DNA from 4 places in the Streptomyces sp. NPDC028419 genome. Region 1 is predicted to be linked to each of the others. Evidence: riboswitches for the same ligand, from Rfam matches in the RefSeq annotation. Region 1 holds a riboswitch; each other region holds the start of a gene.

What was found. A riboswitch is a leader RNA that binds a small molecule or an ion and turns the genes downstream of it on or off. The one in region 1 is predicted to bind cobalamin.
Region 2: another riboswitch for cobalamin. It lies ahead of metE (5-methyltetrahydropteroyltriglutamate--homocysteine S-methyltransferase); the one in region 1 lies ahead of ACZ4UB_RS10690 (ribonucleoside triphosphate reductase).
Region 3: another riboswitch for cobalamin. It lies ahead of cobN (cobaltochelatase subunit CobN); the one in region 1 lies ahead of ACZ4UB_RS10690 (ribonucleoside triphosphate reductase).
Region 4: another riboswitch for cobalamin. It lies ahead of ACZ4UB_RS13590 (energy-coupling factor ABC transporter permease); the one in region 1 lies ahead of ACZ4UB_RS10690 (ribonucleoside triphosphate reductase).

Annotation. Positions count from the first base shown of each region.
Region 1 covers NZ_JBVHUE010000007.1:21,308-28,512, reverse strand. Annotated here, with positions in the region: gene ACZ4UB_RS10700 (aminotransferase class V-fold PLP-dependent enzyme) at 1-18, opposite strand, end outside; gene ACZ4UB_RS10695 (anaerobic ribonucleoside-triphosphate reductase activating protein) at 112-711, opposite strand; gene ACZ4UB_RS10690 (ribonucleoside triphosphate reductase) at 708-2,543, opposite strand; cobalamin riboswitch at 2,573-2,755, opposite strand; gene ACZ4UB_RS10685 (glycoside hydrolase family 71 protein) at 2,845-4,518, opposite strand; gene ACZ4UB_RS10680 (hypothetical protein) at 4,804-5,280, shown strand; gene ACZ4UB_RS10675 (GNAT family N-acetyltransferase) at 5,307-5,873, opposite strand; gene ACZ4UB_RS10670 (NADP-dependent isocitrate dehydrogenase) at 5,998-7,205, opposite strand, start outside.
Region 2 covers NZ_JBVHUE010000003.1:81,070-88,274, reverse strand. Annotated here, with positions in the region: gene ACZ4UB_RS04820 (3-oxoacyl-[acyl-carrier-protein] synthase III C-terminal domain-containing protein) at 1-439, opposite strand, end outside; gene ACZ4UB_RS04815 (acyl carrier protein) at 487-747, opposite strand; gene ACZ4UB_RS04810 (carbohydrate binding domain-containing protein) at 1,229-2,905, shown strand; gene ACZ4UB_RS04805 (aminotransferase class IV family protein) at 2,962-3,744, shown strand; gene ACZ4UB_RS04800 (hypothetical protein) at 3,777-4,472, opposite strand; cobalamin riboswitch at 4,687-4,912, shown strand; gene metE (5-methyltetrahydropteroyltriglutamate--homocysteine S-methyltransferase) at 5,108-7,205, shown strand, end outside.
Region 3 covers NZ_JBVHUE010000027.1:38,603-45,807, forward strand. Annotated here, with positions in the region: gene cobN (cobaltochelatase subunit CobN) at 1-2,688, opposite strand, end outside; cobalamin riboswitch at 2,729-2,860, opposite strand; gene cobG (precorrin-3B synthase) at 3,117-4,544, shown strand; gene ACZ4UB_RS27815 (precorrin-8X methylmutase) at 4,552-5,199, shown strand; gene ACZ4UB_RS27820 (precorrin-2 C(20)-methyltransferase) at 5,196-6,719, shown strand; gene ACZ4UB_RS27825 (cobalt-precorrin-6A reductase) at 6,707-7,205, opposite strand, start outside.
Region 4 covers NZ_JBVHUE010000009.1:169,781-176,985, forward strand. Annotated here, with positions in the region: gene glyA (serine hydroxymethyltransferase) at 1-124, shown strand, start outside; gene ACZ4UB_RS13570 (APC family permease) at 301-1,953, shown strand; gene ACZ4UB_RS13575 (L-serine ammonia-lyase) at 2,115-3,497, shown strand; gene ACZ4UB_RS13580 (hypothetical protein) at 3,747-4,058, shown strand; gene ACZ4UB_RS13585 (AMIN-like domain-containing (lipo)protein) at 4,198-4,758, shown strand; cobalamin riboswitch at 4,824-5,016, shown strand; gene ACZ4UB_RS13590 (energy-coupling factor ABC transporter permease) at 5,047-5,754, shown strand; gene ACZ4UB_RS13595 (energy-coupling factor ABC transporter substrate-binding protein) at 5,751-6,101, shown strand; gene cbiQ (cobalt ECF transporter T component CbiQ) at 6,106-6,855, shown strand; gene ACZ4UB_RS13605 (energy-coupling factor ABC transporter ATP-binding protein) at 6,852-7,205, shown strand, end outside.

The DNA.
Region 1 (7,205 bases):
GGTGAGGGGCTCGGTCACGGGTGCCTCCGGGAGGTGCGGCGCGGCGGGCGGCAGCGGTGGTGCTGCCCCAACGGATCATGCGGGGGCGACCGCATGATCCGGTAGGGCCAATTACGCCACGGCGGACGGCCGCATCACCTGGCGGACCGGACTCCCGGCGCCGAGTCCCGCCAACCAGCCGTCGAGATCCGCCAGGGCCCGCGCGTCCAGGTGCGCCGGATCGACGGTGGTGCGCAGTTGGTGCGGGACGCCGGAGGCGAGCAGGAGGCGCAGGCTCGCCTCGGCCGAGGCCGCCGCGTGGCCGATGCCGGTCACCCGCTCGTACCGGCCGGGCGGGGCCTTCACGTCGAAGCCGACCCAGTCCAGCAGACCCTCGTCGAGCAGCCGGGCGAAGCGGCGCGGGAAGGCCCCGCCGGTGTGCAGGCCCACCTGGTGGCCCAGCGCGCGGGCCTCGCGGATCGCCTCGGCCAGGTCGCGCTGGAGCAGGGGTTCGCCGCCGGAGAAGACCACGCCGTCGAGCAGGCCGGTGCGCCGCGCGAGGTGGCGCAGCACCTCGTCCCAGCTCACGGCGGCGGGTGCGAGCGGAGGGAGCAGGTCGGGGTTGTGGCAGTACCCGCACCGCCAGGGGCAGCCCTGGCAGAAGACGGTGCTGGTCAGCCGGCCCGGCCAGTCGCAGGTGGAGAGTCGCGACCAGCCGCCGATCCGGATCACGCCCCGGCTCCCGCGCCCGTACCCTCGCCAGGATCCGCGTCCGCTCCCGGCGCCTGCTCGACGTGCCGGAAGGGGACGCGCTCGGCGTGCTCGCCCTTCTTGCCGATGTTGAAGGAGGACACCGGCCGGTGGTAGCCCATGACCCGCGTCCACACCTCGCAATCGGCCCCGCACCGCGGGCAGTTCGGCCGCTCGCCCGTGAGGTAGCCGTGATCGGCGCAGATCGAGAAGGTCGGGGTGACCGTGAGGTAGGGCAGCCGGAACCGCTCCAGGGAGCGGCGCACCAGGGACCGACAGGCCTCGGCGGTGGGGATCCGCTCCGCCAGGTAGAGGTGCAGGACCGTGCCGCCGGTGTACTTGGCCTGGAGTTCGTCCTGCCGCTCCAGCGCCTCGAAGGGGTCGTCGGTCCAACCGACGGGCAGTTGTGAGGAGTTGGTGTAGTAGGGGTGGGCGTCGGTGCCCGCCTGGAGGATGCCGGGGTAGCGAAGCCGGTCCTCCTTGGCGAAGCGGTACGTCGTCCCTTCGGCCGGGGTGGCCTCCAGGTTGTAGAGGTTCCCGGTGCGCTCCTGGAACTCCACCATGCGGGCGCGGACGCGGTCCAACAAGCGGACGGCCAGCGCGTGCCCGGCCCCGGTGGTGATGTCGTCCGCGTCCCCGGAGAAGTTGCGGATCATCTCGTTGATGCCGTTGACCCCGATGGTCGAGAAGTGGTTGCGCAGGGTGCCCAAGTAGCGCTTGGTGTACGGGAACAGCCCGCCGTCGATCAGGTCCTGGACGGTGATCCGCTTCAGCTCCAGGCTGTCCTTGGCCAGCTCGCACAGCCGGTCCACGGCGGCCATCAGGGCGTCCTCGTCGCCCGCGTGGAGGTGGCCGAGGCGGGCGCAGTTGAGCGTGACCACGCCGAGGGAGCCGGTCTGTTCGGCGCTGCCGAAGAGGCCGTTGCCGCGCCGGAGCAGTTCGGTGAGGTCGAGCTGGAGCCGGCAGCACATGGAGCGGATCATGTGCGGGGACAGCTCGGAGTTGATGAAGTTCTGGAAGTACGGGAGCCCGTACTTCGCGGTCATCGCGAAGAGCCGCTCGGCGTTCTCGCTCTCCCAGGGGAAGTCCCGGGTGATGTTGTAGGTCGGGATCGGGAAGGTGAAGACCCGGCCGGTGGCGTCGCCCTCGGTCATGACCTCGATGTAGGCCCGGTTGATCAGGTCCATCTCGCTCTGGAGCTCGCCGTAGGTGAAGTCCACCTCGGCGCCACCGATCACGGGGACCTGGTCCCGCAGGTCCTCGGGGCAGGTCCAGTCGAAGGTGAGGTTGGTGAAGGGGGTCTGGGTGCCCCAGCGCGAGGGCACGTTCAGATTGTGCACCAGCTCCTGGACGCACTGCCTGACCTGGGCGTACGTCATCGCGTCGAGGCGGACGTAGGGGGCGAGGCAGGTGTCGAAGGAGGAGAAGGCCTGGGCGCCCGCCCATTCGTTCTGGAGGGTGCCGAGGAAGTTGACGATCTGGCCGACGGCCGAGGACAGGTGCCGGGGCGGGCCGGAGTCGATCTGACCGGGGACCCCGTTGAACCCCTCGGTCAGCAGGGTGCGCAGGGACCAGCCCGCGCAGTAGCCGGAGAGCATGTCCAGGTCGTGGATGTGGAGGTCGCCCTCGCGGTGGGCGCCGGCGATCTCGGCCGGATAGACGCGCTCCAGCCAGTAGTTCGCCGTCACCTTGCCCGCCGCGTTCAGGATCAGGCCGCCGAGCGAGTAGCCCTGGTTGGCGTTGGCGTTGACCCTCCAGTCCCGGCGTTCCAGATATTCGGTCACGGTCTCCACGGCGTCTACGGCAGCGGTCACGGCAGCCCTCCCACGAGGCTCGGCACGGAAGTGTGGTGCGTTCGCCGGCAGGTGTCGGACTCGCGCGGCGCCCCGTCCCGTCGGGGGGAAGGGCGTGCGCTCACCGTTGCGGGGCAGTCCCGGATTCGCATCGGGTTCCCTGTTGCCTCGGTCGGGGCGGACATGAGCGAGCATGAGCGTGACCCCGCCGAACCGGCAGGGCCAACACTACATATGGATATGACCGCCCAGTGCGACCACTAGATAGTGGGTGACCTTCGTCCCGGGATAGGGTCCCAAAGTCCCTCCCGCGCCGGCGCCGCTACGACGCGCGACCGCTGGTGGCCCCGTAGTACTGGAGGTCCTGGACCGCGACCTCGCGGTCCACCGGGTACGACAGCTCCACCGCGGTCGAGGTGACCCCGTCGCGGACCGCCCGGGCGGAGCTGGTGCCGGAGCGCAGCTCCAGCAGGTGCGACCGGACTCCGGCGGGGGCCTCGTAGGCGTCCGCGTCCTTGCCGGTCACGGTACGGACGGTGGCCGGCGCGGTCAGGAAGCTGAGCACCTCCACCGCGTCCCGGGGCGCGGCGCTGCCCTTGCGCAGGGACATCACCAGGGACTGGGTCCCGGTCGGGTCGGCCGCGGCGAACTGGGTGCGCGAGGTCAGGTAGAGCGTGTCCCGGACGATCCGCGGCCAGGCGCCCGTCTTGAACCGGGTCAGGTAGTAGGAGGAGATGTCCAGGTAGGTGTGGCCGTTGTGCAGGGAGGGGGCGAACTGGCTGCCCTCCGAGTAGTCGTTCCAGGTGGTCAGCTGCACCCAGTCGGCGCCGTCGTCGATGGCGTGCGTCCAAGTGGAGCGCAGGGTGGCGGTGTTCCCCGCCTCGTCGTAGATCCCCTGATTGGGGCGGGCGTCCTGGACGGAGACCGGTTGCATCCAGATCTTGCCCGCCTCGTGCGCGCGCCGCACGTCGCCGGCCGCGCCGTCCTGGCCGACGTAACTCCGGCTGCCCCACTCGGAGAAGCCGTAGCTGATGGGCGCGAACCGCGCGCCGTGCGCGCCGAAGTCGAGGAAGAGCGGGACGAACGCGGTGCGGATGCCGTGCTTCGACTTCAGCAGGTCCAGCATCCGGGTCCACCAGCCGACGTCCTTCTCCTCCGCCTTGAAGGGGGAGACGACCAGCCGTCCGTCGTCCAGTCGGTGCGCGGCGGGCGCCGCGGCGAGCGCGGCGAGCGCGGTCGCGAGCACAGCCGGGTCGTCGGTCTTGAGGGAGGTCATGTCCGGCATCAGCATGACCTTGAAGTCGGGATCGACCGAACGGGCCGCCTCCATCAGGAGGTTGGCGCGGTCCCAGTTGGGGCCGGAGAGGGAGAGCAGGTCGAGGGTGAAGCCGTCGATCCCGGCGGCGCGGGCCGTGCGCACCTCCTGGCGGAGGTTGGCCAGCTCCCAGTTGCCCTGTCGGGGCGGCACGGGCGACGGTCGGTCGCGCAGCAGCCCGCCGTAGCGCTCGTGCTTGCCGTTCTCCCCCGCCGGGGCGAGGTAGTTGCGGGTGTAGTAGTCGCCGTCCGCGCTCGCGTTGTCGAGGGAGAGCGGGTAGGGGGTGAAGTAGTGGGCGAAGACCAGCTTCTTGCCGGCGCGCAGCGCGGTGGCGTCCGGCAGGTCGAAGGGCAGGGCGCCGGCGGGCCGCCCGCCGCCGCCCGCCGCGCCGGCGGCGTCGCCCGCGTCCGCGCTCCCCGACGCGGAGGGGTCCGGGCTCGCGTCGGGGGCGCCGGCGGAACCGCCGTGGTCGCCGGGGCCGGTGGACCAGGGCGCTCCGATGTCCGGCGCCGAGCGGTCGCGGCGGGAGCCGGCGGAGAAGGGGTCCCCGGCGAGGCCCGTCGCGGCGAACACCCCGACGAGGAGGAAGCCCGAGACGAGCGCGGCCAGCAGCATCCGGCCGCCGCGCGAGCCCGGGCGGCGCCGGTGCGATGAGGGCCGTCCCTGTCGCTGCGCACTCATCCGTCTCCCCTTCCGGAACGTGCCCGTGTCCGGGGCTGCACAGCAGTAGAGCCGATTCCCGACATCCGGACAACCATTCCCCCTCCGGTCGGGCCGGGCACGTACGTCACGGGGACCACGCCGACTACGCAGAGCGTCTCGACGGCCGGGGGACGGTCAACACCCGGTACGGAATGCGAAATTCCCCTGGCCTCACGGCACAACTGGCGCATAATCGACCGCACGCGGCTCGAATCAACCCTGGCGCCGCGCTGGGCCACGCATGCAATGGGGGGCATCGTGCCGATGGGGGATCCGAACGGGAGACAGGAACGGCCACCGGGGTGCACGGGGACGCTGCCGGCGACCTCCGCCGAGTTGTCCCGGCTGCTCACCGCCGTCCGGCGGGGGCGGGTGCTGACGGTGACGGGAGGGTTCGGCGCCCCGCGGAGCCTGCTGGTGCGGGAGATGGCCCGGCGCCTGACCTCCAACTTCTGCGACGGGGTGGCCGTCGTCACCCTCGAATACGCCTCCGGGGTCCGCGAGTTGGTGGGTGCGCTGGGCACCGTACCGGGGATCCCCTACCTGCCGCGCGGGTCGGCCAATGCCGCCTCGTGGCTCGCGGAGCGGGACATGCTGCTCGTCCTGGACGGCTCCGACCGGCTCACCCCCGAGGCCCTGAACTGGCTCCGGGCCCTCCTCGCCCGCGCGCCGGGGCTGCGGATCCTGGCCGCCGGGCGCTACCCGCTCGCACTGGAACAGGAGCGGGTCCACCGCCTCTGATCCGGACCGGGCGGTCCCGCACGCACTCATCCAGCGCTTGCGGACGGAGCGCTCGGCAGCTGGAGCCCGGGCCATTCCTCGGCGAGCAGTCCGAGGACCACCTCGTCGATGAAGGCGCCGTTCGCCCAACCGGACTTGCGCAGGGTGCCTTCGAGGGTGAAGCCGGCCGCCTCGGCGGCGCGGATCATCGCGGCGTTGTCGGCGAGGGTCTCCAACTGGAGGCGGTTGAAGCCGCGCACGGTGAATCCGTAGTGGCACAGGAGCAGGACCGTCTCCAGCCCCAACCCTCGCCCGCGGCTGCCGGGCCGCAGCGACAGCCCGACGTGCGCGAAGCGGTTGTGCGTGTCGATGCCCCAGAGCACCGCCTCGCCCGCGAGCTCCCCGGTGGCCAGCTCCACCACCGAGAAGCAGGCCGCCGCCTCCGAGGCCCCGGTGGGTTCGTACGGGGAGTGCCCGCCCGCGACGGGCAGGGGGCGCCAGGGCCGGGTGTCGGCCCGGGAGTGCATGGGCACGTCGTCGTACAGCTCGGCGTGCAGGACGGCAACGTCATCGGGGTGTCGGGCGCGCAGCCCGGCCAGGTGTCCATTGATCACCCGATATTACTAGCCGCCGCCGGTCCCGGCCCACAACCGGATTACGTCCGCACGCGCGACCGCCCCGGCCGCGGGGTCGCGGGCCGGGGCGGAGCGCCCGCGTGCGCGGGCACGCGGGGGTGGATCAGCCCAGGAGCGTGAGCGCCTGGTTCAGCGTCGCGGACGGACGCATGACGGCCGCGGCCTTGGCGACGTCGGGCTGGAAGTAGCCGCCGATGTCGGCCGGGGAGCCCTGGACCGCGATCAGCTCGGCGACGATGGTCGCCTCCTGCTCGCCGAGGGTCTTCGCGAGGGCCTCGAAGGAGGCCGCCAGCTCGGTGTCCTCGGTCTGGCGGGCCAGCTCCTGCGCCCAGTACAGGGCGAGGTAGAAGTGGCTGCCGCGGTTGTCGATGCCGCCGAGGCGACGGCTCGGCGACTTGTCCTCGTCCAGGAACGTGCCGGTGGCGCGGTCCAGGGTGTCGGCCAGCACCTGGGCGCGGGCGTTGCCGGTGGTCTGCGCGAGGTGCTCGAAGGAGACGGCCAGCGCGAGGAACTCACCGAGGCTGTCCCAGCGGAGGTAGTTCTCCTTGACGAGCTGCTGCACGTGCTTGGGGGCGGAACCGCCGGCGCCGGTCTCGAAGAGGCCGCCGCCGTTCATCAGCGGGACGACCGACAGCATCTTGGCGCTGGTGCCCAGCTCCAGGATGGGGAACAGGTCCGTCAGGTAGTCGCGCAGCACGTTGCCGGTCACCGAGATGGTGTCCTCGCCGCGGCGGATGCGCTCCAGCGAGTAGGCGGTGGCCTTCTCCGGCGACAGGATCTCGATGGTCAGGCCATCGGTGTCGTGGTCGGCGAGGTAGGTCTTCACCTTCGTGATCAGCTGGGCGTCGTGCGCGCGGGTCTCGTCCAGCCAGAAGACGGCCGGGGAGCCGGTGGCGCGGGCGCGGGTGACGGCGAGCTTGACCCAGTCCTGGATCGGCAGGTCCTTGGTCTGGCAGGCGCGGAAGATGTCACCGGCGGCGACCTCCTGCTCCAGGACCGTGGTGCCCGCGGCGTCGACGAGGCGGACGGTGCCCGCGGCGGCGATCTCGAAGGTCTTGTCGTGGCTGCCGTACTCCTCGGCCTTCTGGGCCATGAGGCCGACGTTCGGCACCGAGCCCATCGTGGACGGGTCGTACGCGCCGTGCGCGCGGCAGTCGTCGATGACGACCTGGTAGACACCGGCGTAGCTGCTGTCCGGGAGGACCGCGAGGGTGTCGGCCTCGGCGCCGTCCGGGCCCCACATGTGGCCGGAGGTGCGGATCATCGCCGGCATGGAGGCGTCGACGATGACGTCGCTCGGGACGTGCAGGT
Region 2 (7,205 bases), on a different contig from region 1:
TCGCGTTCTTCTTCTCCCCGGCCACCACCTGGAGGTAGGCGCTCTTGAGCGCCATCATCCCGGAGCTGCAGATCCCGTGGGTGCTCACGATCTCGCAGGGCGGGCTGCCCAGTTCGCCGTGGACCCCGCTGGCGAAGCCGGGCGCGATGAGGTCCGGGAGGCCGGTGGCCGCTGCGATGAGGTCGATGTCGTCGAGCGTGATGTTCGAGCGCTCCACCGCCCGGCGGATGGCGCCGACCGCCAGATCGGTGTTGGAGAACAGGGTCTGCTGCTGCTTGTCGATGGCGTAGTGCCGCGTCTTGATCCCGCAGTTGTCGAGGGTCTGCTCGCGCAGCCCCGAACTCGCGCGGCCCACGCTGCCGATGTACTCCTCGACCTCTTCGTTGGGCACCGGCTCGCCGGGCAGGAAGCTTCCCATGGCGGTGATGTAGGCAGGCATAGCGGTGTCTCCCCGTGATCTGGGCGGTTGCTTCTAGGCCGTGCTTTCTACGCGGTCGCTTTGATTTCGATCTTGGAGACGGCGAGGTCCAGGATGTCGCCGACGGTGCGGATGCCACCGATGCGCTCGTCGTCCATCGATATGCCGTACGCGCCCTGAAGGCTTTGCGTCATGGCGATGAGGTCGAGCGAGTCGATGCCGATGTCGTTGTACAGATCGGATTCCGCGGAGATTTCCTCCGGGTCGGCATCGCACTTGGCCGCGAGGAATCCCGTGATATCCGCGTAGAGATCTGTCCTCAGAGACATGTTCACCTCCCGTGCCTCACCCCCTGTGCGGCACGGGCTTCACTCTGGCCCACGCCACGGGGCGGGACAAGGCCGGATTTCCGGGAGGAGATCGACTTCGACCGAACCTCGAACGCGCTCAAGCCGGTGGCCGAGCCTCCGCTACGGGGCGGAAGTCGGACGGCAATGGAAATCGGCCCGAGACCGATGTCGAATATCCGAAGGAGCGGCGAAACCTCGCTGTTTTCGGACACGCCCGCACGGTCGAAATTCAAGGGCGTCCGGCGGGAGCGGCCGGGGGAGAGGTCCGAGGTGGGTGGCACCGATCGCGGTGCGACCGGAGCGGATCTGAGGGGGATTGGTCCAGACCTATTGACGGCCGATTCCAGCCCTCCTACGATCCGGTCGGCACAGCCCCACATGTCCACCTCACCCAGAGCCGGGCGTCACGCCCCCACGCGCCGGTCCCTGACCACGTCGCCCGGCGGGAAGGGAGCACCGCGTGTTCCGTCGCAAGCCGCGCACCTCACGCCCGTCCGCCGACCCCCACCCCCGGACGGACCCCGGCCTACGCCGCACCACCGCCTCCAGGCGGACCCTCGCCGGGGTCAGCGCGATCGCCGTCGTCGCCGCCGGCCTGGCCGCGGCCGGATCCGTCACGGCCGGCGCCGCCACCCCCAACCTGCTCGCCAACTCCGGTTTCGAGAGCGGGTTGTCCGACTGGACCTGTTCCGGCGGCTCCGGCGCGGCGGTCGCCAGCCCGGTCCACTCCGGTGCCTCCGCGCTCAAGGCGACCCCCGCCGGCTCGGACAACGCCCAGTGCACCCAGACCGTCAGCGTGCAGCCCAACTCCCAGTACACGCTGAGCGCCTTCGTCCAGGGCAGCTACGTCTACCTCGGCGCCACCGGCACCGGAATCACCGGCACCACGTCCACCTGGACACCCAGCAGCCCGTCCTACGGCCAGCTCAGCGTCACCTTCGCCACCGGGGCCAACACCACCTCGGTGACCGTCTACCTGCACGGCTGGTACGGGCAGCCCGCCTACTACGCGGACGACGTGGCCCTCGCCGGCCCCGGCGGCCCCAACCCCACCCCGACCGCCACCGCCCCCACCACCGCCCCGCCGACCACCGCGCCCCCCACGACCGCACCGCCGACCACCGCCCCGCCCACCACCGCGCCCCCCACCACCGCACCGCCGACCACGCCGCCGCCGGGTGAGACCTGTCCCACCAAGCCCAAGCCGTCGGGGAAGGTCCTGCAGGGCTACTGGGAGAACTGGGACGGCGCCTCCAACGGGGTCCACCCCGGCATGGGCTGGGTCCCCATCACGGACAGCCGGATCGCCGCGCACGGCTACAACGTCATCAACGCCGCCTTCCCGGTGATCCTCTCGGACGGCACCGTGCTCTGGCAGGACGGCATGGACGCCGGCGTCAAGGTCTCCACCCCCGCCGAGATGTGCCAGGCCAAGGCGGCCGGGGCGACGCTCCTGATGTCGATCGGCGGCGCCGCCGCCGGCATCGACCTGAGCTCCAGCACCGTCGCCGACAAGTTCGTGGCGACCGTCGTCCCGATCCTGAAGAAGTACAACTTCGACGGCATCGACATCGACATCGAGACCGGCCTGTCCGGGAGCGGCAACATCAACACGCTGTCCGCGTCCCAGTCCAACCTGATCCGCATCATCGACGGCGTCCTCGCGCAGATGCCGGCCGGCTTCGGCCTCACCATGGCCCCCGAAACCGCCTACGTCACCGGCGGCAGCGTCACCTACGGCTCGATCTGGGGCTCGTACCTGCCGATCATCAAGAAGTACGTCGACAACGGCCGCCTGTGGTGGCTCAACATGCAGTACTACAACGGCAGCATGTACGGCTGCTCGGGCGACTCCTACCAGGCGGGTACCGTCCAGGGCTTCACCGCGCAGACCACCTGCCTCAACAACGGCCTGACCATCCAGGGCACCACCATCAAGGTGCCCTACGACAAGCAGGTGCCCGGCCTGCCCGCCCAGCCCGGCGCCGGCGGCGGCTACATGGCGCCGAGCCTGGTCGGCCAGTCGTGGAACGCCTTCGGCGGTTCGCTGAAGGGGCTCATGACCTGGTCGATCAACTGGGACGGTTCGAAGGGCTGGAGCTTCGGCGACAACGTCAAATCCCTCCAGAACCGCTGACCGCCCGCCGCCCGCCGCTGATCGTCGGCAATGGATGTCCTGACATCCTGTGAGGTATGGCGACACTCAACGGAAAGCCCGTTTCCACCGACGACCTGCTGCCCCTGGCCCTGGTCAACGTCGGTCACTTCACGTCCATGCGCGTCGACGAGGGCGCCGTGCGCGGGCTGGAGCTGCACATGGCGCGGCTCGCGAGGGACTGCGAGGTCGTGTGCGGCGCCGACCTGGACACCGGGCGCGTGCGCGCGTACGTCCGGGAGGCGCTGCACGGGCAGACGCGGCCCTGCGTCGTCCGGGTGACCGTCTACGACCCCGCGGTCGACATGGGGCACCTCGCGGCGCCGGGGGACCCGCGGGTCCTGGTCACCGTGCGCGGAGCCGGCGCGTTGCGCGCGCCGGCTCCGCTGCGCGCCAAGAGCGTGCCGTACGAGCGGGAGCTGCCCGAGGTGAAGCACGTCGGCCTCTTCGGGGCCCTGCACACCCGGCGCGGTGCCCAGCTCACCGGCTTCGACGACGCCCTGTTCGTCGGACGCGACGGACTCGTCAGCGAAGGCGCCACCTGGAACGTCGGATTCGTCGACGCCGACGGCGGCGTCGTGTGGCCGCAGGCTCCGGTCCTGCCCGGAGTCACCAGGGCGCTGCTCCAGCAGCGCGCCGCACACCGGGTCGCCCCCGTGACCCTGGAAGAGGCGAAGGGCATGGCGGCCGCCTTCGCGACGAACACCAGCATCGGCGTCCGGGCGATCGCCGCGATCGACGACACCGCACTGCTCGCCGAGCACCCCGTGCTGGACCGGCTCCGCGAGGCCTACCTGTCCGTTCCCGGCGAGAGGCCGTAGGGCCGCCGGTCCCGCGACACGGGCCGTCGATGTCAGGCCATGCGGGCGCCCAGGGTGCGCACCACCTGGGTCAGGACCTTCTCGCGCCAGTTCTCCTCGGTCTCGGGGTACTTCCCGACGCCGTCCGCGGTCGAGGAACCGCTCACTTCGAACTGGTAGGGGCCCTGGTGGCAGATCATCGTGGTCGTCGTGCCCCGGGTGTAGCAGCCCGCCGTACCGAGGGAGTTCCCCAGGTCCCGGAACTTCTTGGTGTCCTGGCCGGACCGCTTCGCCTCCTCGTCGCGGTCCTCGGCGTAGGCGTTCGCCACGAGCGCGGGATCGGCGACGGTCTTGAAGACGATGCGGACGCTGCTGTTGTGCTTGCCCTTGTACTTGGCCGGCAGCCCGAACTCGGTCTTGCAGCCGCCGGCCGGTACGTCGCCCGTGGTGCCGGGATCCGACGTGGCGAGCGGGTTGAAGTTGATGACGGTCACCTTGATCGGCGTCCGCTGGAAGTCCTTGGCCTGCGGCAGGATCGCGCGGACCTCCTCGTCGCCGAGTACCTCGCACGCGTTGGGCCACTGCGCCAGCGGCACCGAACCCCCCGCGGGGGGACGCGCCTCCAGCTTCGCACCGGAGGGCTTGGCGGACTCGAACTTCAGGGCCGGCGGCTCGCTGCTGCAGCCGGCCAGTACGGCCGCGGCGGACGCGACCGCCGCGACGGCCAGGACGCCACGGCTCGGTTTCATGGTGGGCATGGTCAACTCCCCTATGTGGACACGGGGGATCCCCCCTCTACCGGGCCCATTCTGGACGTGCGCGCCCGATCCCTCCCGCCGAAGCCGCCATGCGCCCTGTGATCTTCCCGACAGCGGGACCGCCGTCCGCGCGTCGACCGCGGAGTGTCTCATCTCACCGTCCGCGATGTGGTCAACATCCGCCCCGCCGCGCCGCGTCGACCTAAGCTGACCCCCAGCAGCTGGTTCGCCCCGTCCGCCAGGCGGGATGCGTCGTAAGAGGGAACCCGGTGGGAATCCGGGACTGCCCCGCAGCGGTGAGCGGGAACGACCGCCGTCATACGCACTGGGACCGGATCACGGTCCTGGGAAGCGACGGCCACTAGGAGCCCGCCGGGAGACCGGCAGGCGCGCCCGCAAGTCCGAAGACCTGCCCGTTGCCCGCGCACGCACGGTCGTGCGCGGATTTCCTGGTGACCTCGTGGGCGGGTCGGTCGGGGGCGCCCCGGACCCGCTCCGGGGAACGACGGACGGTCGCAGCCGGTGCCTCGCGCACGGCGGTGCGACGGGCCGTCCGCTCCGCCACCCCTTCGCGCCTCGCGTCCGTCACCGGGACTCATGGAGACGTACTCGCGAAGGAGAGTTCCGTGACACCCCAGCACACCACCCGTTCCACCACCTCCGCGGCCGCACCGGACCCGGCCGTACGGGCCACCGTCCACGGCTACCCCCGGCAGGGGCAGAACCGGGAACTGAAGAAGGCCGTCGAGGGCTACTGGAAGGGCCGGGTCGACGCCGACGCCCTCCGGGAGACCGCCGCGACCCTGCGCCGGACCCACTGGCAGCAGCTGGCCGAAGCGGGCATCGGCGAGGTGCCCACCGGTGACTTCTCGTACTACGACCACGTCCTCGACACCAGCGTCATGGTCGGCGCCGTCCCGCCCCGCCACCGCGCCGCCGTCGCGGCGGACGCCCTGGACGGCTACTTCGCCATGGCCCGCGGCACCCAGGACGTGGCGCCGCTGGAGATGACCAAGTGGTTCGACACCAACTACCACTACCTGGTCCCGGAGCTGGGCCCCGACACCGAGTTCACCGCCGACTCCGCCCGGCAGGTCGCCGAGCTGGGGGAGGCCCTGGCGCTCGGGCTGAACGCCCGCCCGGTGCTGGTCGGACCGGTCACCTACCTCCTGCTGGCCAAGCCCGCCCCGGGCGTGCCCGACGACTTCCAGCCGATCACCCTGCTCGACCGGCTGCTGCCCGTCTACGCCGAGGTGCTCGCCGACCTGCGCGCGGCGGGCGCCGAGTGGGTCCAGCTCGACGAGCCGGCCCTGGTCCAGGACCGCACCCCGGCCGAGTTGGGCGCGGCCGCCCGCACCTACCGCGAGCTGGGCGCGCTGGCCGAACGCCCCAAACTGCTCGTCGCCTCGTACTTCGACCGGCTCGGCGAGGCCCTGGCGGTCCTGGCCAAGGCGCCCGTCGACGGTCTCGCCCTCGACTTCACCGACCGGGCCGCCGGCAACCTCGCCGACCTGGCCGCCGTCGGCGGCCTGCCCGGCAAGCGCCTGGTCGCGGGCGTGGTCAACGGCCGCAACGTCTGGATCAACGACCACGAGGCCTCCCTCGCCACGCTCGGCACCCTGCTCGGTCTCGCGGGCAGCGTCGACGTCTCCTCCTCCTGCTCCCTCCTGCACGTCCCGCTGGACGTCACCGCCGAGCGCGACGTCGACCCCCAGGTGCGGCGCTGGCTGGCCTTCGCCCGGCAGAAGACCACCGAGATCACCGTCCTGGCCCGCGGCCTCGCACAGGGCACGGACTCCATCGCCGCCGAACTCGCCGCGAACCGCGCCGACCTCGCCTCCCGGGCGCACTCGCCGATCACCCACGACCCGGCCGTGCGCGCCCGCACCGCCGCCGTCACCGACGCCGACGGGCGCCGCTCCCAGCCCTACGCGCGGCGGGCCGCGGCCCAGCGGGCCCACCTCGGCCTGCCCCTGCTGCCCACGACGACCATCGGCTCCTTCCCGCAGACCACCGAACTGCGCACCGCCCGCGCCGACCTGCGCGCCGGACGGCTCGACGAGGCCGGCTACGAGCGCCGCATCGAGGCCGAGATCCGCGAGGTGATCGCCTTCCAGGAGAAGACCGGCCTCGACGTCCTCGTGCACGGCGAACCCGAACGCAACGACATGGTCCAGTACTTCGCCGAGCAGTTGACCGGCTACCTGGCCACCCAGCACGGCTGGGTCCAGTCCTACGGCACCCGCTACGTCCGGCCGCCGGTCCTGGCCGGGGACATCTCCCGCCCCGATCCGATGACCGTGCGCTGGACCTCGTACGCGCAGGCGCAGACGGCGAAGCCGGTCAAGGGCATGCTGACCGGCCCGGTCACCATGCTCGCCTGGTCCTTCGTCCGGGACGACCAGCCCCTCGGCGACACGGCCCGCCAGGTCGCGCTCGCCCTGCGCGACGAGGTGAACGACCTGGAGGCGGCGGGCACCTCGGTCATCCAGGTCGACGAGCCGGCCCTGCGCGAGACCCTGCCGCTGCGCGCCGCCGACCACGCCGACTACCTGGCCTGGGCCACCGAGTCCTTCCGGCTCAGCACCGGCGGCGTCCGGCCGGACACCCAGATCCACACCCACATGTGCTACGCCGAGTTCGGCGACATCGTCGCGGCCATCGAGGACCTCGACGCCGACGTGATCAGCCTGGAGGCCGCCCGCTCGCACATGCGGGTCGCCG
Region 3 (7,205 bases), on a different contig from region 1:
GACGCCCGTCACGCGCCGCGAGGCCTCGTCCCACACCGGGCGGACACCGAGCAGCGCGAGCGCCTCGGCCACGTCGTCGCCCGCCGTGCGCATGGCGCTCGTGCCCCACAGGGACAGGCCGACGGAGGCGGGCCATTCGCCGTTGTCCGTGCGGTAGCGGGTCAGCAGCGAGTCCGCGAGGGCCTGGCCGGTCTCCCACGCGAGGCGGGAGGGCACGGCCTTGGGGTCCACCGAGTAGAAGTTGCGGCCGGTGGGGAGCACGTTCACCAGCCCGCGCAGCGGCGAACCGGAGGGGCCCGCCGGGACGAAGCCGCCCGCCAGGGCGTGCACCGCGTGCGTCAGCTCGTCCGTGGTGGCCGCCAGGCGCGGGACCACCTCGGTCGCCGCGAAGGCGAGGATGTCCGCGACACCGGCCGGGTGGCCCGCGGAGACCGCGGCGACGGCGGACGGGTCCCAGTCGGCGGCCTCCATGGCCTCGACCAGGCCGCGGGCCGTGGCCTCCACCTCGTCCGCCGAGGTGCGGGTCGGCGCGGCCTCGTCCAGGCCGAGCGCCTCGCGCAGGCCCGGGAGCGCCGTCGTACCGCCCCAGATCTGGCGGGCGCGCAGGATGGACAGGACCAGGTTGACCCGGTCCGTGCCCGCCGGGGCGCCGCCCAGCACGTGCAGGCCGTCGCGGATCTGGGCGTCCTTGACCTCGCACAGCCAGCCGTCGACGTGCAGCAGGAAGTCGTCGAAGCCGTCGTCGTCGGGCCGGGCCTCCAGACCGAGGTCGTGGTCGAGCTTCGCGGCCTGGATCAGGGTCCAGATCTGGGCCCTGATGGCCGGCAGCTTGGCCGGGTCCATGGAGGAGATCTGCGCGTACTCGTCCAGGTGCTGCTCCAGGCGCGCGATGTCGCCGTACGACTCCGCGCGGGCCATCGGCGGCACCAGGTGGTCGACCAGGGTCGCGTGCACGCGGCGCTTGGCCTGGGTGCCCTCGCCCGGGTCGTTGACCAGGAACGGGTAGACGAGCGGCAGGTCGCCGAGCGCGGCGTCCGGGGCGCAGGAGGCCGACAGGCCGGCGTTCTTGCCGGGCAGCCACTCCAGGTTGCCGTGCTTGCCCAGGTGGATCATGGCGTCGGCGCCGAAGCCGCCGTCCTCGGCCGCGGCCTGGATCCAGCGGTAGGCGGCGAGGTAGTGGTGCGAGGGCGGCAGATCGGGGTCGTGGTAGATCGCGATCGGGTTCTCGCCGAAACCGCGCGGCGGCTGGATGAGGATGAGCAGGTTCCCGCGGCGCAGGGCGGCCAGCACGATGTCACCGTCGGGGTCGCCGCCGGTGGTGGTGCGTGAGCGGTCCAGGAACATGCTGCCGGGGGCCTGCCCCCAGTGCTCCTCGACGCCTTCGCGCAGCTCGCCGGGGAGCCCGGCGTACCAGCGCCGGTAGTCGGCGGCCGGGATCCGGACGGGGTTGCGGGCCAGCTGCTCCTCGGTGAGCCAGTCCTGGTCGTGGCCGCCCGCCTCGATCAGCGCGCGGATCAGCTCGTCGCCGTCGCCGGAGACCAGGCCGGGGATCTCCTCGACGGGCCCGAAGTCGTAGCCCTCCGCGATCAGCCGGCGCAGCAGCGCGACGGCGCTGGCGGGGGTGTCGAGACCGACCGCGTTGCCGATGCGGGAGTGCTTGGTGGGGTACGCGGACAGGACCAGCGCGATCCGCTTCTCGGCGTTCGGGGTGTGCCGCAGCCGGGCGTGGCGCACGGCGATCCCGGCGACGCGGGCGGCGCGCTCGGGATCGGCGACGTACGCCGGCAGGCCGTCCTCGTCGATCTCCTTGAAGGAGAAGGGGACCGTGATCAGGCGGCCGTCGAACTCCGGCACCGCGACCTGGCTGGCCGAGTCGAGCGGGGACAGGCCCTCGTCGCTCTCCTCCCACGCGCTGCGCGAACCGGTCAGGCACAGCGCCTGCAGGATCGGTACGTCGAGGGCGGCGAGCGCGCCCGCGTCCCACGACTCGTCGTCGCCGCCGGCCGAGGCCTCGGCGGGGCGGGTGCCGCCCGCGGCGAGGACCGTGGTCACGATGGCGTCCGCCGTCGCCAGCTCGGCCAGCAGCTCCGGCTCCGGGGAGCGCAGCGAGGAGACGTACAGCGGCACGGGCACGCCGCCCGCGTCGACCACGGCGTCCGAGAGGGCGTGCACGAAGGCGGTGTTGCCGCTCATGTGGTGGGCGCGGTAGTAGAGCACCGCGATCCGGGGACCGGCGGCGGGCTCCGCCGCGCGCTCCAGCCGGCCCCAGGTGGGGGCGGCGGCGGGCGGTTCGAAGCCGTGGCCGGTGAGCAGCACGGTGTCCGACAGGAAGCGGGCCAACTGCTCCAGGTTGGCGGGGCCGCCGTGCGCGAGGTAGGCGTGCGCCTCCGCCGCGATGCCGATGGGGACGGTGGACGCCTCCATCAGCTGGGCGTCCGGGGCCTGTTCGCCGGTGAGCACGACGACCGGCCGGGTCTGGTCGGCGGCGAGGAGCAGGTCGAGCCCCTCCTGCCAGGCGCGCAGGCCGCCCAGGAGGCGTACGACGACCAGGTCCGCGCCGTCGAGCAGCGCGGGCAGGTCGTCGAGGGGGAGCCGGGAAGGATTCGCGAACCGGTACGGGACCGGGCCGGTGTCCGAGGCGCGGGCACTGAGCAGATCGGTGTCGGACGTCGACAGCAGCAGGATCATGCGGCGGCGGGCCTTCCTCGGGGTTTCCGCGCCCCGGGCAGTGAGGACGACGGGAGTTCCTGACTCACCCGGAGGCGCCGTGGGCGACTGCCGGGTTCACAGTGGCGGGACCGCGCCGGATTCGCACCGGGCTTCCTCCCATGTCGCCGTCCTCGGCGATGACGGGCCGAATGGTCCGTCGAGGGGTCATCTTAGGTGCCGCGGCGAGCGAACGGCAGGTGGGGGGCCGTGCGGCTTGTGTGGGGGGTGGGGTGGCCGGGGCTCGTCGCACCCTGCGGGCGGCGTGCCTCCGGCGGGCCCTCAAGCGCCGGGCGGGCTGGATGTGGTTGGGGTGGGTTGTGACCTGCGGGCGGCGCGGCCTCCGGCGGGCCCTCAAGCGCCGGGCGGGCTGGATGGGGTGTGGTCTGTCGGTGGCGTGGGGTGCGGTGGTGACGGACACAGGTCGGGTGGTGCGGATCGTGGGTATGCTCGCCGCCATGCCCCCGCCCTCCTCCGCCGCGCCCCGGGACGAACCCGTCATACGGGACCGTGGTGACGCCTGCCCCGGTGCGCTGCGCCTGCACGCGGCGGACGACGGGCACCTCGCCCGGATCCGGATCCCCGGCGGTCTGCTCACGGCCGACGCGGCCGTCGTCCTGGCGGACGCGGCGGACCGGCTGGGCGACGGCCACCTCGACCTCACCTCGCGCGGCAACGCGCAACTCCGCGGCCTCGGCGCCGGCTGCGGCGGCGAGCTGGCCGCCGTGCTGACCGCCGCCGGACTGCTGCCCGCCGCGGCCGCCACCCACGAACGGGTCCGCAACATCGTCGCCTCGCCGCTGTCCGGGCTCGACGGACCGCTCCGCCCCGACGTCACCCCGTGGGTCGGCGAGCTGGACCGGCTGCTCTGCGCGAGCGACGCGGCGGCCGGGCTCTCCGGGCGCTTCCTCTTCGCCCTCGACGACGGTCGCGGCGACGTGACCTCGCTCGCTCCCGACGTGAACGTCCTCGGGCTGGGCTCGGGAACGGCCGTGCTGTGGACGCACGATGACACCGACGCGGTGGCGGTCGCGCACCGGGACGCGGCCCGGGCGGCGCTGGCCGTCGCCGAACACTTCCTCGACGCGGTGCGCGCGGCCGGCACCAAGGCCTGGCGGGTGAGCGAACTTCCCGCCGAACACCGGCCGGAGTCCGGCGAGTTGCTCAACCGATTGCAGGAGAAGGGCATTTCGGCGGAGCGGGCCCACGGCTTCAGGCGCCGCACCGGCCGCGGCCCCGGCCCCGGCGTGGTGGCGGGCCCGGACCCGGACCGCGTCGCGCTCTCGGTCCTCGCCCCGCTGGGGCGGCTGACCACCGCGCAGTGGCGCCTGCTGGCCGCCTCGGCCGCCGCCGCGGCCGGGTCCTTGCGGCTCACCCCCTGGCGCGGGATCGTCGTCCCGGGGGTCGACGCGGCCACCGCGCCCGCCGCCCTGGCCCGGCTCGCCGGAGCCGGACTGGTCACCGCGCCCGGCGGCCCCTGGGAGAACGTGACCGCCTGCACCGGCCGGCCCGGCTGTGCGAAGGCGCTGGCCGACGTACGGGCCGACGCCCGCGCGGTCGTGGCGGCGACGGGAGCCCCGGTCGCCCCCGCCGGCGGCGCGGCACTGCCCGTGCACTGGTCCGGCTGCGAGCGGCGCTGCGGACATCCGCGCGCGGCCGCCTGGGTGGACCTGGTCGCGGGGCCCCGCGGGTACGGCCTCGCGCTGGCGGGGCGGGGCGGGGAGACCACGCGCCCGGTGCGGGACGACGTACCGGCCACCGCCACCGACCTGACCGCCGCGCTCGCGACGGCGGATGCCATGGTTCAGCAGACCCAGAAGACTCAGCAGCAGACGTAGTGAAGAAATGAGCGAGTACACAGTGTTCGAGTACGAGAAGGACGGCGCCGCGATCTACCGCCAGTCCTTTGCCACGATCCGCGCCGAGGCGGATCTCGCCGGGCTGCCGGCCTCGGTGTCGCAGGTCGCCGTACGCATGATCCACGCGTGCGGGATGACCGACCTCACGAAGGATCTCGGATACACGCCCGACGTGGTGCTGCGCGCCCGCGCCGCGCTCGACGCCGGGGCGCCCATCCTGTGCGACGTGCGCATGGTCGCCAGCGGGGTCACCCGCAAGCGGCTGCCCGCCGACAACGAGGTGATCTGCACCCTGTCGGATCCGGCCGTACCGGACCTCGCCGCGAAGATGGGGACCACGCGCAGCGCCGCCGCCCTCGAACTGTGGCGCGACCGGGGCCTGTTGGAGGGCTCGGTGATCGCGGTCGGCAATGCGCCCACCGCCCTCTTCCGGCTGCTGGAGATGATCGAGGAGGGTGCTCCCCGCCCGGCCGCCGTCATCGGCGTGCCCGTCGGCTTCATCGGCGCCGCCGAGTCCAAGGACGCGCTCGCCGCCCACCCCTCGGGGCTGGACCACCTGATCGTCCGGGGTCGGCGCGGCGGTAGCGCCATCGCCGCCGCGGCCGTCAACGCGATCGCGAGCGAGGAAGAATGAGCACCACCGGCACGCAGACCGGGGCCGGACGGCTCTACGGCGTGGGCCTCGGCCCCGGCGACCCCTCGCTGATGACCCTGCGCGCGGTCCAGGTGATCGCGGAGGCGGACGTCGTCGCCTACCACAGCGCGCGCCACGGGCGCTCCATCGCCCGCTCCATCGCGGCCGCGCACCTGCGCGCGGACCACGTCGAGGAGCCGCTGGTCTACCCGCTCACCACCGAGAGCACCGATCACCCCGGCGGCTACCAGGGGGCGATGGAGGAGTTCTACGAGGAGTCCGCCGCCCGCCTCGCCGTGCACCTCGACGCGGGCCGGACCGTGGCCGTGCTCGCCGAGGGCGACCCGCTCTTCTACGGCTCGTACATGCACATGCACAAGCGGCTCGCCGACCGGTACGCGACCGAGGTGATCCCCGGGGTCACCTCCGTCAGTGCCGCCGCGGCCCGCCTGCAGACCCCCCTCGTCGAGGGCGAGGAGGTGCTGACGATCCTGCCGGGCACGCTGCCGGAGGAGGAGCTGACGGCCCGTCTGGCGGCCACCGACTCGGCCGTGGTGATGAAGCTCGGCCGCACCTTCCCCGCCGTGCGGCGGGCGATGGAGAAGTCCGGGCGGCTGCCCGAGGCGCGCTACGTCGAACGCGCGACGATGGCCGGTGAGCGCACCGGCATGCTCGCCGACACCGACCCCGAGACGGTCCCGTACTTCGCGGTCGCCGTGCTGCCGAGTCGGATCGGCAACCCCGGTTCCCGGCCCGCGGTCGCGCCCGACGCGGTCGGCGAGGTCGTGGTGGTGGGCACCGGTCCGGCCGGTCCGCTGTGGCTGACCCCCGAGACGCGGCGGGCGCTGGCCGACGCGGACGTGCTGGTCGGCTACACGACCTACCTGGACCGGGTGCCCGTACGACCGGGTCAGGTCCGGCACGGCTCCGACAACAAGGTCGAGTCCGAACGGGCCGAGTTCGCCCTGGACCTGGCCCGGCGCGGGAAGCGCGTCGCGGTGGTCTCCGGCGGTGACCCGGGCGTCTTCGCCATGGCCACGGCCGTCCTGGAGGTGGCCTCGCAGGAGGAGCACCGGGACGTCCCGGTCCGGGTGCTGCCCGGGGTCACCGCGGCCAATGCGGCGGCCGCCGCCGCGGGCGCGCCGCTGGGGCACGACTACGCCACGATCTCGCTCTCCGACCGGCTCAAGCCGTGGGAGGTGATCGCGGAGCGGCTGCACGCGGCGGCCGGGGCCGACCTGGTCATCGCCCTGTACAACCCCGGCTCGCGCAGCCGTACGTGGCAGGTGGGCAAGGCCCGGGAGCTGCTGCTGGAGCACCGCGGTCCGGACACCCCGGTGGTGCTGGCGCGGGACGTGGGCGGGGCCGAGCAGTCCGTCCGGATCGTGCGGCTCGCGGACCTGGATCCCGAGCAGGTGGACATGCGGACGCTGTTGCTGATCGGCTCGTCCCAGACGCGGGTGGTCCGGCGCGGTGACGGGCGGCAGATCGTCTGGACGCCGCGGCGCTACCCCGAGTAGGCGCCTTCGCCCTCGCCGTCGCGTCCGCGCAGCCAGGACGCGGCGGCGAGGGCGGTCGTGGCCACCGGTACTCCTCGCGGGACCGGTGGCCGGTCGACCACGAGCACCGGGATGCCGGCCTCGCGGGCGGCGGCCAGTTTCGGGGCGGTCGCCGAACCGCCGCTGGCCTTGGTCACCAGGACGTCGATCCGGTGCTCGCGGATCAGGGCGCGCTCGCCGTCGAGGGTGAACGGGCCCCGGTCCAGCAGGACTTCGGTGTGCCGGGGGACGGGGGCCGTGGGGGCGTCGACCGAGCGGACGAGGAACCAGGTCGCGTCGAGGTGGGCGAAGGCGGCGAGCCCCGTCCGTCCGGTGGTCAAGAACGCGCGGCTGCCCAGCGCGGGCAGGGTGGCCGCGGCCGCGGCCAGGGTGGGGACGTGGTGCCAGTCGTCGCCGTCGGACGGTTCCCAGGCGGGGCGGCGCAGGGCCAGTAGGGGGGTGCCGGTC
Region 4 (7,205 bases), on a different contig from region 1:
CGAGGACTTCACCGAGGTGGCCGAGATCATCGCCGCCGCACTGAAGCCCGAGTTCGACGCCGAGGACCTCAAGGCGCGCGTCTCCGCGCTCGCCGCGAAGTTCCCGCTGTACCCGTCGCTCTAGCGCGCCCGGAGGGCCCGGCCCTGTTTTCCACAGGCCCGGGCCCTCTTTGACGACCAAGGTCCCAGACGGGCATGCCTTTGTGCCTATGAAATAGCCAAATTGCGGCAAATAGGCTTCCTGTAAAGGCGTGGCAGCAGCCAGCCAGGCATCCCCCGTCAGGACGGACACCCCCTCTCATGGACATGAGCGCAGCGAACAGGAAGGGACTCAGTCTCTTCGCGCTGATCATGATCGGCATAGGCTCGATCTTCGGCTCCGGCTGGCTCTTCGGAGCGGGCACGGCGGCCCAGGTCGCGGGCCCGGCGGCGCTCGTCGCCTGGGTGATCGGCGCCGTCTTCATCGGCATGATCGCCATGTCCTACGCCGAGGTGGGCGCCGCCTATCCGATCCCGGGCGGCATGGCCCGCTACGGCCACCTCTCGCACGGTCCGGTGCTGGGCTTCATCACCGGCTGGGCGGTCTGGATCGCGGTCGCCTCGCTCATCCCGATCGAGTCGATCGCCGCGACCCAGTACATGTCCTCCTGGAGCTTCGGCTGGGCCAAGGAGCTGGTCGACGCCGGGTCCCACCAGCTGACCACCTTCGGCATGCTGGTCGCCCTGGGGCTGACCGTGCTGCTGTGGCTGTCCTGCTACTGGTCGGTCCAGCTGCTGGCCCGGATCAACGCGGGGCTGACCCTGGTCAAGTTCGCCATCCCGGTGCTCGCCGTGATCGCGCTGGTCGCCTCCGGCTTCCACACCGAGAACTTCACCGCGCACGGCGGCTTCGCGCCGAACGGCTGGTCCGCCGTCCTGACGGCCGTCACCACCTCCGGCGTGGTCTTCGCCTTCAACGGCTTCCAGGCCGTGGTCAACCTCGGCGGGGCCGCCAAGAACCCCGGCCGCGCCATCCCGATCGCCCTCGTCGGCGCGCTCTCGCTGGGCCTGGTCATCTACCTGGCCCTTCAGGCCGCCTTCCTGGGCGCCGTACCACCCGAGCACCTCGCGCAGGCCGGCGGCTGGGCCGGAGTGAACTTCAACTCCCCCTTCGCCGAACTCGCCAAGCTGTTGATGATCCACTGGGTCGTGGTGATGCTCCAGTTCGGCGCCTTCATCTCGCCCGCCGGCTCGAACATCGCGAACGTGGCCTCGGCCGCGTACATGGTGCAGAACCTCTCCGAGACCGGCTTCTTCCCCAAGAAGCTCAAGGAGACCCACCCCGTCTACGGCACCGCCCGGCCCGCGATGTGGCTGAACCTCGGCTTCTCCGTCCTGCTGCTGGTCACCGTCGGCCACAGCTGGAAGACCCTGGCCCCGATCATCTCGGCCGCCATGGTCATCTCCTACCTGATCGGCCCCATCGCGGTCGGCGTCTTCCGGGTCACCAAGCCCGGCCTCAAGCGGCCCTTCCGGCTGCCCCTGGCGGCCGTGCTCTGCCCGCTGACCTTCGTCTTCGCGGCCTGCGCGCTGTACTGGTCGAAGTGGCCGAACACCGGGATCGTGACCGCGCTGACCCTGGTCGCGGCCCCGATCGCGGCGGTCGTGCTGGCCCGCAAGGGCGAGAAGGACCTGGTCAGGCAGTTCGCCCCGGCCTGGTGGATCGTCGTCTTCCTGGGCTGCCTGTCCCTGCTGTCCTACCTGGGCAGCGGCGACTTCGGCGGCACCGGCCGGATCCCGGACGGCCTGGACATCACCCTGGTCGCGGGCATGGCCCTCGCCGTCTACTACTGGGCCGTGCGGGCCGGCATCAAGGCCCACCGGGACGGTCTCCCGGGCCCGGACCCGGTGCTGGACGCCGCGACCGAGATCACGTCGGGCAATGTCCCGCAGCGGGAGCTGACCCCCGCATGAACTGACGTACGCTGCTTTAGCAGGGCAAGGGCGCCCCACAGGCGCACTTTGCCCAAAATCCGCAAAGTCCGCTCAACCGTCGGCCGCCGTCAATACCGTTTGGAAGGCAGCTGGACGGTCCGTTCCCCGACACCACGGGGATGAACCGGGAGTCCGCCAACGTGGCCATCTCCGTTTTCGATCTGTTCTCGATCGGCATCGGTCCGTCCAGCTCGCACACCGTCGGTCCGATGCGCGCCGCGCGCATGTTCGTGAACCGGCTGAAGAAGGACGGTGTCCTCGCCCAGACCGCCTCCGTACGGGCCGAGCTCTTCGGCTCGCTCGGCGCCACCGGGCACGGCCACGGCACCCCCAAGGCCGTCCTGCTGGGCCTGGAGGGCCACTCCCCGCGCTCCGTGAACGTGGAGACCGCCGACGCCGAGGTCGAGCGGATCCGCCAGAGCGGTCGGCTGCGCCTGCTGGGCGCGGAGATAGGCGATGGCCACGAGATCGACTTCGACGAGCCGAACCAGCTGATCCTGCACCGCCGCCGGTCGCTGCCGTACCACGCGAACGGCATGACCCTCTTCGCCTACGACGAGACGGGCAACCCGCTGCTGGAGAAGACCTACTACTCGGTCGGCGGCGGCTTCGTCGTGGACGAGGACGCGGTCGGCGAGGACCGGATCAAGCTCGACGACACGGTGCTGAAGTACCCCTTCCGCTCCGGTGACGAGATGCTGCGGCTCGCGAACGAGAGCGGCCTGTCGATCTCCTCGATGATGCTGGAGAACGAGAAGGCCTGGCGCACGGAGGAGGAGATCCGCGAGGGCCTCCTGGAGATCTGGCGCGTCATGCAGGCCTGCGTCGCGCGCGGCATGTCCCGCGAAGGCATCCTGCCGGGCGGTCTGCGGGTCAAGCGCCGCGCCGCGGGCACCGCCCGCCAGCTGCGCGCCGAGGGCGACCCGCAGGCGCACGCCATGGAGTGGGCGACGCTGTACGCGATGGCCGTCAACGAGGAGAACGCGGCCGGCGGCCGGGTCGTCACCGCCCCCACCAACGGCGCGGCGGGCATCATCCCGGCGGTCCTGCACTACTACATGAACTTCGTGCCCGGCGCCGACGAGGACGGCGTGGTCCGCTTCCTCCTCTCGGCGGGCGCCATCGGCATGCTGTTCAAGGAGAACGCCTCGATCTCCGGCGCCGAGGTCGGCTGCCAGGGCGAGGTCGGCTCGGCCTGCTCGATGGCGGCGGGCGCCCTCGCCGAGGTGCTGGGCGGCACCCCGGAGCAGGTGGAGAACGCGGCCGAGATCGGCATGGAGCACAACCTGGGCCTGACCTGTGACCCGGTCGGCGGTCTGGTGCAGATCCCGTGCATCGAGCGCAACGGCATGGCGGCCGTCAAGGCCGTCACCGCGGCGAAGATGGCGATGCGCGGCGACGGCAGCCACAAGGTCTCCCTCGACAAGGTCATCAAGACCATGAAGGAGACCGGCGCCGACATGAAGGTCAAGTACAAGGAGACGGCCCGCGGCGGGCTCGCGGTCAACGTCATCGAGTGCTGACCGGGAGCTGATCCCGGACGGCACCGACCAGCCCGGACGCACCCCTTCCAGACAATCCAGACCGCATGAAATGGCGGGAAACATTTGTTTGAAATGGATTGATCATGCTTGAGGGGGAACCACCGCGTCTGGGCTGGTTTCTTCATGATCCGGTACGCAAAAGTGGGGCCCGCGACGTCGCACGCAGGACCCGGCGGTCGGCCAACCGTCGTGGACTTCCCACGCTTTTGCTCACTGGAGGACTCGATCATGGCAAGCATCCGCACCATCCGCGTGATGGCGGCGCTCGCAGCGCTCCCCCTCGCCGCCGCCCTGTGCACGGGCGTGGCGCAGGCCGACAACGGAGCCGGCGCGGCCAACGCGTCGAACGCGGCCGTCGCCAGCATCCTCGGCAGCGGGGTGGGCGGCGCCAACCTCGGCAACTCCTCCACCGCGCAGCAGGTCGCCACCGGTTCCGGCGCGTCGAACCAGAACAACACGGCCCAGTCGAACGGTTCCGGCTTCACCGCCATCGGGCAGTCCAACACGCACGAGTCCGTGGTCTTCAACCCGGTCCCGTAACGCGCACGACCGCTCCCGGGGCCCGGTCCGCATCGGCGGACCGGGCCCCGGTTCGTGCGCCGCGTGCAACCAAGAGGCCGTATGGCGTGTCTTCCACGATGACACTACTGTCCCCACATCCGAAGAATCGGGGGACGTCATGCTGGACCACCTCATACGCTCCGTCCGCAACTCCGTCCACTCGCTGAGGCGCGGCGCGCGCCCCGGCTCCGTCCACCGGCGGCGGCTGGCGGCCGTCACCGCCGGGTTGCTCCTCACCGTCGGAATCGGCCTCGCCGTACCGGCTTCCGCCGCCGCCACGGCGACCCCGCTCGTGACCAATGCCCGCTGGGGCGGGCACTGCACCTACGACCGGATCGTCATCGACCTCCAGGGCTACGTCCCCGGGGTCACCGTCACTCCCGTGTCCGAACTCGTCTACGACGGCTCCGGCAAGCCGGTCCCGCTCGCCGGGACGTACTTCCTGGAGATCCGCCTGCACCCGGCCCAGGCGCACGACGACGCCGGGAACTCCGTCTACACCGGCCCCAAGCTCCAGAAGATCTACCTCCCCAAGCTCAAGGGCATCGCCTTCACCGGCGACTTCGAGGGGTACGTCACCTTCGGCGCCGCCTTCGACACCGCACCGCAGTTCACCACCTCCACGCTCCACAACCCGGAGCGCTTCGTGGTCGACATCGCCCACCCGAACGTCTGCTGAGACGCTCCGGCGTACCGCGCGCACCCGCACGACGGCGCCGCCGACGGCCCGTTGCCCCTGGTCAGGTAGGGTCAACGGGCCTTGGTGTACGGGAAACCGGTGAGAAACCGGTGCGGCCCTCGCCACTGTGAACGGGAAGTCCGGCGCCACCCCCGCGGGGAGCCACTGGACCGGGCGGGAGACCGCCCGGACCGGGAAGGCGGCGCCGCGGCGGCAGCACCCGTGAGCCAGGAGACCGACCGGGGTGCGTTGTTCCATCCACGAGGTGCTGGAGAGGTCTCCCTACACATGCATATAGCCGAGGGGTTTCTACCCCCCTTGCACGCGGCCGCCTGGGGCGTCGCGTCCGCCCCCTTCGTCGTCCACGGCGTGCGCGCCCTGACCCGCGAGGTCAAGGCGCATCCCGAGAGCACCCTGCTGCTGGGGGCGTCCGGTGCGTTCACTTTCGTCCTGTCCGCCCTGAAGATCCCTTCGGTGACGGGCAGTTGCTCGCACCCGACCGGGACGGGGCTCGGTGCGATCCTGTTCCGCCCGCCGATCATGGCGGTGCTGGGCACGATCACCCTGTTGTTCCAGGCCCTGCTGCTGGCCCACGGCGGGCTGACCACGCTCGGCGCGAACGTCTTCTCGATGGCGATCGCGGGCCCCTGGGCCGGGTACGCCGTCTACCGCCTGCTCAAGCGGTTCGACGCGCCCCTGATGGTCTCGGTCTTCTGCGGCGCCTTCTTCGCCGACCTGATCACCTACTGCGTGACCAGCGTGCAGCTCGCGCTGGCCTTCCCCGACCCGGCGTCCGGCTTCGCGGGCTCACTCGCGAAGTTCGGCGGGATCTTCGCCGTCACCCAGATCCCGCTGGCGGTCAGCGAGGGGCTGCTCACCGTGCTCGTGATGCGGCTGCTGATGCAGTCGAGCAAGTCCGACCTGGTGCGGCTCGGCGTGGCCAAGCTGACCGGCGCCGCCGCCGCGCGGCACGAGCAGGGGACGGCCGTCCGATGACCAGGAACGCGAAGATCAACACCCTGCTGCTACTCCTGGTGGCGGCGCTGGCGGTGCTCCCGATCGCCCTGGGCCTCGGCGAGGGCAAGGAGGAGCCGTTCACCGGCGCCGACGCGCAGGCGGAGACGGCGATCACGGAATTGAAGCCGGACTACGAGCCGTGGTTCTCCCCGCTGTACGAACCCCCCTCCGGGGAGGTCGAGTCGGCGCTCTTCGCCCTCCAGGCGGCGCTCGGCGCGGGCGTGCTCGCCTACTACTTCGGGGTGCGCCGCGGGCGCCGTCAGGGCGAGGCCGCCGTCGCGGCCGGCGCGGGCCGCGGGGACGACCCGAACTCCCGGGACGCGTGAGGCGGTGCTGCCCATCGACGCCGCGGCGCACAGCAGCCGCTGGCGCCGCCGACACCCCCTGGAGAAGGCCCTGCTGGGGCTCGGGCTGACCGTCACCGCGGTCTGCCTGCCGCCCTGGCCCGGCGGACCGCTGGTGGCCGCCACCACCCTCGCCGTGCTGCTCGGCCCGGCGGGGGTGCCCCCGCGGCAGTTGTGGCGGGCCTTCCGGATCCCGCTCGGGTTCTGCTTCACCGGGGCGGCTCCCCTGCTGCTCGCGGTGGGCGGCCCGGCGGGGCCGCTCTCCCTGGCCCCGGACGGCCCGCGGCACGCCGTCGAGCTGCTGCTGCGCACGTCGGCGGCCTCGCTCGGCGTGCTCCTGTTCGCCTTCACCACCCCGGTCTCGGACGTGCTGCCCCGGCTGGTGCGGGCCGGGGTGCCGGCGCCCGTCGTCGACGTGGCGCTGGTGATGTACCGGATCGGCTTCCTGCTGCTGGACTCCCTCGCCCAGGTCCGCCGGGCCCAGGCGGCCCGGCTCGGCCACGCGGGCAGGGCCGCCGCGTGGCGGTCCGTGGCGGGGCTGGCGGCGACCGCCTTCGTCCGCGCCTTCGACCGCGCCTCCCGGCTCCAGAGCGGGCTGGCGGGGCGCGGCTACGACGGCACGCTGCGGGTGCTCGTACCGCGGTCCTCCCCGTCCTGGCGGTTCCTGGCCGCGTCGGGCGCCCTGCTCGCCGCGCTGGTCGCCGTCACCCTCGCCTCGAAGGACTTCGTCTCGTGAACGTACCCGTGGAACCCGAACCGCTCGTCCGGCTGACGGGCGCGGGCTACGCCTACGAGGACGGGCCCGCCGTCCTGTCCGGCGTGGACTTCCCGATCGCCCCCGGCCGGGCCCTGGCCCTGCTGGGGCGCAACGGCAGCGGCAAGACCACGCTGATGCGCCTGCTCAGCGGGGGGCTGCGCCCCGACGCGGGCGAGCTGTGGCTGGACGGCGAGGTGGTCTCGTACGGCCGCGCCGGGCTGACCCGGCTGCGCACGGCCGTGCAGCTGGTGGTCCAGGACCCGGACGACCAGCTCTTCGCCGCCTCCGTGGAACAGGACGTCTCCTTCGGCCCGATGAACCTGGGGCTG